Regions from separate parts of the Streptomyces sp. NPDC006458 genome, predicted to be linked through region 1. Evidence: riboswitches for the same ligand, from Rfam matches in the RefSeq annotation. Region 1 holds a riboswitch; each other region holds the start of a gene.
What was found. A riboswitch is a leader RNA that binds a small molecule or an ion and turns the genes downstream of it on or off. The one in region 1 is predicted to bind thiamine pyrophosphate.

Region 1 (2,260 bases):
GAAGCTCTCCCTGTGGTGCGCCAGGCACCAAGCCGCCATGATCGAGCCGCCGCGCGAGACGATGCCCGTCTTGCGGTTGGCGGTCAGCGGCACGTACGGCAGACGGACGCCCGCGTGGACCGTCATGTAGTCCACACCCTGCTCGGCCTGCTCGATGACCGTGTCCTTGTAGATCTCCCAGGTCAGTTCCTCGGCCCTGCCGTCGACCTTCTCCAGGGCCTGGTAGAGCGGAACCGTGCCGATGGGGACGGGGGAGTTGCGCAGCACCCACTCGCGGGTGGTGTGGATGTTGCGGCCGGTGGACAGGTCCATGACCGTGTCGGCGCCCCAGCGGGTCGCCCAGGTCATCTTCTCGACCTCCTCCTCGATGGAGGACGTCACCGCGGAGTTGCCGATGTTGGCGTTGACCTTCACCAGGAACCGCTTGCCGATGATCATCGGCTCGATCTCCGGGTGGTTGATGTTGGCCGGCAGCACCGCCCGCCCTGCCGCGATCTCCTCGCGCACCACCTCGGGAGAAACGTTCTCCCTGATGGCCACGTACTCCATCTCCGGCGTGATCTCGCCCCGGCGGGCATACGCGAGCTGGGTGACGGCCTGGCCGTCCCGTCCGCGGCGCGGCAGCCGGGGACGGCCCGGGAAGACCGCGTCCAGATTGCGCAGCCCGCCCCGCGGCGAGGTGTGCCGCAGGCCGTCGTCCTCGGGGCGGACCGGGCGGCCCTCGTACTCCTCGGTGTCGCCTCGCGCGACGATCCAGTTCTCCCGCAGCGGCTGAAGGCCCTTGCGGACGTCCGTATCCACGGATGGATCGGTGTACGGGCCGGAGGTGTCGTAGAGCGTGACTGCCTGGCCATTGGTGAGGTGCACCTGACGGACCGGCACCCGCATGTCGGAGCGCGAGCCCTCGACATACGCCTTGTGCCAGCCGATGGACTTCCCGGCCTCGCCGCTGTCTGCGCCGTCGGAGACGGCGGAGATCTGCGCGGAGGCAGGCGTGCGTACGTCCTTGGTGGTCATGAGACCTACTCCCTACGCCGGCATTACCCGGTAACAGGTTCGGCGGTCGACGCAGCGGTCACCGTCTGCCGGTGTTTCGTGTGGAACGCCATGTGTTCCACGTGAAACATCGCGAAGACGGAGGTCAGCGCCCTCTCAGCCCGGTGCTCCGAGCTCCCGCGTGTACAAAGGTGTCCCCACGCTAGCGTCACTTCGGGCGCGGTGAACAGGGGGCCCCTGCCGTTCTTGCGATGATCGGGCGGTGACCACACCGCAGCAGCCTCCGTTTCCGCCGCCCGAACCCCGCCGTCACGGGCCCGTTGAGGGCCATGGCCCTGGTTCCGGTGGAGGACAGGGGACGGGTCCAGGGGATGGACACGGGAACCCCCCGGGGCACGGGGATCGCCCCGGGCACGGGGACTCCCACGAACACAGCGACCCGCACGGACACGGGAACTCCCACGGGCGCGGGCACGGACACGGGAACTCCCATGGTCACAGTCACAGCCATGGACCGGCCGCTCCCGTCTCCCAGCATCTGCGGAAGGTGATCGCCGCGATCCTGGTCCCGTTCGCGGCGGCGGTCGTGGTGGGCCTGGCCGTGCTGTGGCCCGGTGGCGCGCCCGACCACGAACGCACCGGCGTCGGCTTCGACCGGCAGACGGAGCAGGCGACGGTCACCAAGGTCGAACCGGTGGACTGCAAGGCGGCCGGCGTCTCCGGCGTCCCACCGACCGGCGACACCTCCACGGCCGAGGGCTCCTCGGCGGTGCAGCAGGCGAACGGCGACTGCAAGACGGCGACGATCCGGGTCGACACCGGTGAGAACAGCGGGCGCACGTTCACCGAGATCGTCCAGCCCGACCAGTCGCGGCAGTTGCACGAGGGCCAGGAGGTCGTGGTCGCCTACGAGCCCTCCGCACCGGAGGACCTCCAGTACTCGGTCGCCGACGTGAACCGGCGGCTGCCCCTCACCGTGCTCGCCGGCATCTTCGCGGTCGCGGTCGTGCTCGTGGGCCGGATGCGCGGTGTAATGGCGCTGGTGGCGCTGGCCATGAGCTTCATGGTGCTCAACTTCTTCATCCTGCCCGCGATCCTCCAGGGCTCGAACCCGCTGCTCGTCGCGGTCGTCGGATCGAGCGCCATCATGCTGATCGCGCTGTACCTGTGCCATGGCCTGTCCGCGCGGACATCGGTGGCCGTTCTCGGCACGCTGATCTCGCTGCTGCTGATCGGCGTGCTCGGATCGTGGTTCATCGACTGG
Region 2 (2,260 bases), on a different contig from region 1:
CGGCGCCGCTGTCGGCGTACCAGGAGGTCATCGGGGCGGCGACCTCCGCGGGCAGGGCACCGGCCAGCGGCCGGTCGGCGGCCTCCACGACGGTCACCGCGCAGCCCGCCTCGCGCGCGGCGGTGGCGAACTCGGCGCCGATCCAGCCCGCGCCGACGACCACGATGTCGTGCTGGTCGGCCAGCACGGGCCGCAGCCGCTCGGCGTCGTCCAGGGTGCGCAGCAGATGCACGCCCCGGACACCCTCCGTGCCGGGCAGCCGGATCGGTTCGGCGCCGGTCGCCAGTACCAGGACGTCGTACGGGACCGGCCCCTCGGCGGTGTCCAGCTCGTGGTCGCCCGGACGCACACCGAGGACCTCGCGGCCAAGGTGCAGCTCGATGTCGAGGGCCTCGAAGTCGACGTCGAACGCGGAGCCCTCGGCGGTGCCGAGCAGCACGGCCTTGGACAGCGGCGGACGGTCGTAGGGCTGGTGGGGCTCGGCGCCGATCAGCACGACCGCGCCCGGGAAGCCCTGCTCACGCAGCGCGACCGCGGTCTGCACGCCTGCCATGCCCGCGCCCACGACGACGACCCGCCGCACCGGGGACACTCCTCGTTCCTGCGTCTGCTCGCTCACCTGATCACCATAGACAACTGACAAACCGTCAGTCAGGGGGCGTGTTCCGTGACCTGCTCCACAACACTCGTCCCGCTGCCCGACTGCGACTCCCACTCCCAGCTCTCCTCCAGCCGTATCCGCCCGTCGGGCAGCTCCACGACCAGCGACACGCAGTGCCCCGAAGAGGTGGCGCCGTCGCGCTTGAGCTGGACGTACCGGAAGTCGAGCCGGTCCCCCTCCCGGGTACCCACGAGATGCCCGCGTACGACATCGCCCCCGGCGTAGTCGGCCCAGATCTCGCCGTTCTCCTCGTGGTACGCGAACCGGGTGCGGGTCCCGACCTGTCCCGGTGCCTGGTCGGCCACCGGGTAGAGGACCAGACCGTCGAGCGATCGACAGGGCGGGGCGGAGTCCCTCGTCCGAGGGTTGGGGTGGGGGACGGGCGGGCGTGCCATGGGCGAAGGGCTCCCTTACAGATGCGCCGGACCAACAGCTAGGGTGGGGCCAACGTAAAGCACTCGCGGGAGCCCGGCGCACCGGGCTGAGAGGGAGGCGGGCGGCCTCCGACCGTACGAACCTGATCCGGGTCATGCCGGCGAAGGGAGGGGCTGGACGCCCATGTCGCGTACGTCAGACGTCCTCGTGGTCGGGGGCGGCATCATCGGTCTGGTCACGGCCTGGCGGGCCGCGCAACGGGGTTTCGGCACGGTCGTCGTGGACCGCGAACCGGGCGGCGGAGCCGCGCAGGTGGCGGCCGGGATGCTGGCCGCCGTCACCGAACTGCACTACGGCGAGCAGACCCTGCTCGGCCTGAACCTCGCCTCGGCGCGCCGCTACCCGGACTTCGCCGCCGAGCTCACCGACCTCACCGGGCACGACCTCGGCTACCGGCAGTGCGGCACGCTGGCCGTCGCGCTGGACGCCGACGACCGGGCTCATCTGCGGGAACTGCACGCCCTGCAGCAGCAGTCGGGGCTGGACTCGCAGTGGCTGTCGGGGCGGGAGTGCCGGCGCCTGGAGCCGATGCTGGCGCCGGGGGTGCGCGGCGGGCTGCGGGTGGACGGCGACCACCAGATCGACCCGCGGCGACTGGCCGCTGCGCTGGTGGCGGCCTGCGAACGGGCCGGGGTGCGCTTCCACCGGGAGTGGGCCGAACGGCTCGTCGTGGAGCGCGGACGCGCGACCGGCGTCCTCACGGACGAGGGCGTCCTGCTGGGCGCCGGACAGGTCGTGCTCGCGGCGGGCAGTCGCAGCGGGCAGCTGGCGGGGGTGCCGGACGACCTGCTGCCGCCGGTGCGGCCGGTGAAGGGGCAGGTGCTGCGGCTGACCGTGCCGAAGCGGTACGCGCCCTTCCTCAACCGGACCGTCCGCGCGGTGGTGCGCGGCAGCCATGTCTACCTCGTCCCGCGCGAGAACGGCGAACTGGTCGTCGGGGCCACCAGCGAGGAGCTGGGCTGGGACACCACGGTCACCGCGGGCGGCGTGTACGAGCTGCTGCGCGACGCCCATGAGCTGGTCCCCGGCATCACCGAGCTGCCGCTGACGGAGACCCGCGCCGGGCTGCGCCCCGGCTCCCCCGACAACGCGCCGCTGCTCGGCCCGACCGGTCTGGACGGCCTGCTGCTGGCCACCGGCCATTACCGCAACGGCGTGCTCCTC
Region 3 (2,260 bases), on a different contig from region 1:
TGACCCAGTCGTCACGGTTCTCGGCGATCTTGGCCGGGTCCATGGTCTCGGGGTCCTTCGCGGCCGGGCCGTACTCGGTGAACTCGGCGGGCACCTGAGCGTTCTTGTTCACCGGGTAGACGAACATGTTCAGCGGCATGTCCGCCTGGAACTTCTCCGAGATCAGGAAGTCGATCAGCTTCTTGCCGCCCTCGGCGTTCTTCGCGTTGCTCAGCAGGCCCGCGAACTCGATCTGCCGGAAGCAGGTCCCCTCGGCGACGCCGGTGGGCGCGGTCTTCGGCTTCGGGTCGGCGTAGATCACCTCGGCGGGCGGCGAGGAGGCGTAGGAGACGACGAGCGGCCGCTCGGCCTTCGCGGCCTTGCCGCCGGCCGAGCCGGAGAACTCCTCGTTGTAGGCCTGCTCCCAGCCGTCGACCACCTTGACGCCGTTGGCCTTCAGCTTCGTCCAGTAGTCCTGCCAGCCTCCCCCATCGCCGTAGCGCGCGGCCGTGCCGAGCAGGAAGCCGAGGCCGGGCGAGGAGGTGGAGGCGTTCTCGGTGACGAGGAGGTTCTTGTACGCCGGCTTGACCAGGTCGTCCAGCGAGGCCGGCGGGGCCAGCTTGTGATCGGCGAAGTACTGCTTGTCGTAGTTGACGCAGATGTCGCCGTAGTCGACGGGCGTGACCCGGTGCTCGTCCTTGTCGAGCTGGTAGTCCGCTCCGACCTGGTCGAGGCCCTGGGCCTCGTAGGACTGGAAGAGGCCGTTGTCGAGCGCGCGCGACAGGAGGGTGTTGTCGACGCCGAAGAACACGTCGCCCTGCGGGTTGTCCTTGGTCAGGATGGCCTTGTTGACGGCCTGGCCCGCGTCGCCGTCCTCAAGGACCTTGACCTTGTAGCCGGACTCCTTCTCGAAGGCGGCGATGACGTCCTTGGAGACGGCCCACGAGCTGTGGCTGACCAGGGTGACCGTCTTGGAGCCCTGGCCGTCGGAGCCGGAGCCGGCGTCGGACGATCCGCACGCGGACAGCGTGATCAGGCCGAGGCCGACGGCCGCGGCGACGAACGTCTTGGTGTGCACTGGATTCCTCCTGGGATGGACCAGGAAGAGACGCGGCCCCGCCCGGGACCCCCTGCGGGGTGCCCGGGCAGGGCGCAACAGCTTGAGTGATGACCGAACTTCCTACCCAGAATGACCTGGGCGAGGTTCAGAGGGTCTGCGGCCCGATTGCCGCACTCTCAGCGCTGTGGCGCTCCCCTGTCGGAATATGAAGATGTGACTTCCGTTGTCGGACGCAGCCAGATTATCGCTCGGTGGCCGCCAGCTGACCACAGGCCCCGTCGATCTCCTGACCACGGGTGTCCCGGACAGTGACCGGCACCCCGTGCGCGGCGATGGCCTCCACGAACGCCTTCTCGTCCTCGGGCCGCGAGGCGGTCCACTTCGATCCCGGCGTCGGGTTCAGCGGGATCAGGTTGACGTGCACGGGCTTGCCCTTGAGCAGCCGGCCGAGGCGGTCACCACGCCAGGCCTGGTCGTTGATGTCCCGGATCAGGGCGTACTCGATGGACAGCCGGCGCCCGGACTTCTCCGTGTACTCGAAGCCGGCGTCGAGCACCTCGCGCACCTTCCACCGCGTGTTCACGGGGACGAGCGTGTCGCGCAGTTCGTCGTCGGGGGCGTGCAGGGAGATCGCGAGCCGGCACTTGAAGCCCTCGTCGGCGAACCGGTGGATCGCGGGCACGAGCCCGACGGTCGACACGGTGATACCGCGCTGCGAGAGCCCGAGCCCGTCAGGGGCCGGGTCGGTCAGCGCCCGGATCGCCCCGATGACGCGCTTGTAGTTGGCGAGGGGCTCGCCCATTCCCATGAAGACGATGTTGGACAGCCGCGCGGGCCCACCGGGAACGTCCCCGTCCCGCAGGGCGCGCATCCCGTCCACGATCTGGTGGACGATCTCGGCGGTGGAGAGATTCCGGTCCAGTCCGGCCTGTCCGGTGGCACAGAACGGACAGTTCATCCCGCACCCCGCCTGCGAGCTGATGCACATGGTCACCCGGTCCGGGTAGCGCATCAGCACGGACTCGACGAGCGTCCCGTCGAACAGCCGCCACAGCGTCTTGCGGGTGGTCCCCTCGTCCGTCGACAGATGCCTTACGACCGTCATCAGCTCGGGGAGCAACGCCTCCCGCAGCCTGTCTCGGGAACCGGCGGGGATGTCGGTCCACTCCTGCGGGTCGTGGGCGTACCGCGCGAAGTAATGCTGCGAGAGCTGCTTGGCAC

Region 2: it holds a riboswitch for thiamine pyrophosphate, as region 1 does, so the genes downstream of both, thiO (glycine oxidase ThiO) here and thiC (phosphomethylpyrimidine synthase ThiC) in region 1, are expected to answer to the same signal.
Region 3: it holds a riboswitch for thiamine pyrophosphate, as region 1 does, so the genes downstream of both, ABZZ79_RS26030 (thiamine ABC transporter substrate-binding protein) here and thiC (phosphomethylpyrimidine synthase ThiC) in region 1, are expected to answer to the same signal.

Annotation. Positions count from the first base shown of each region.
Region 1 is NZ_JBEXPR010000009.1:61,384-63,643, forward strand. Features, by position in the region: gene thiC (phosphomethylpyrimidine synthase ThiC) at 1-1,017, opposite strand, end outside; TPP riboswitch at 1,010-1,187, opposite strand; gene ABZZ79_RS14260 (YibE/F family protein) at 1,259-2,260, shown strand, end outside.
Region 2 is NZ_JBEXPR010000008.1:9,542-11,801, forward strand. Features, by position in the region: gene ABZZ79_RS12755 (FAD-dependent oxidoreductase) at 1-619, opposite strand, end outside; gene ABZZ79_RS12760 (hypothetical protein) at 652-1,056, opposite strand; TPP riboswitch at 1,112-1,222, shown strand; gene thiO (glycine oxidase ThiO) at 1,220-2,260, shown strand, end outside.
Region 3 is NZ_JBEXPR010000020.1:83,149-85,408, reverse strand. Features, by position in the region: gene ABZZ79_RS26030 (thiamine ABC transporter substrate-binding protein) at 1-1,057, opposite strand, end outside; TPP riboswitch at 1,139-1,246, opposite strand; gene rlmN (23S rRNA (adenine(2503)-C(2))-methyltransferase RlmN) at 1,281-2,260, opposite strand, start outside.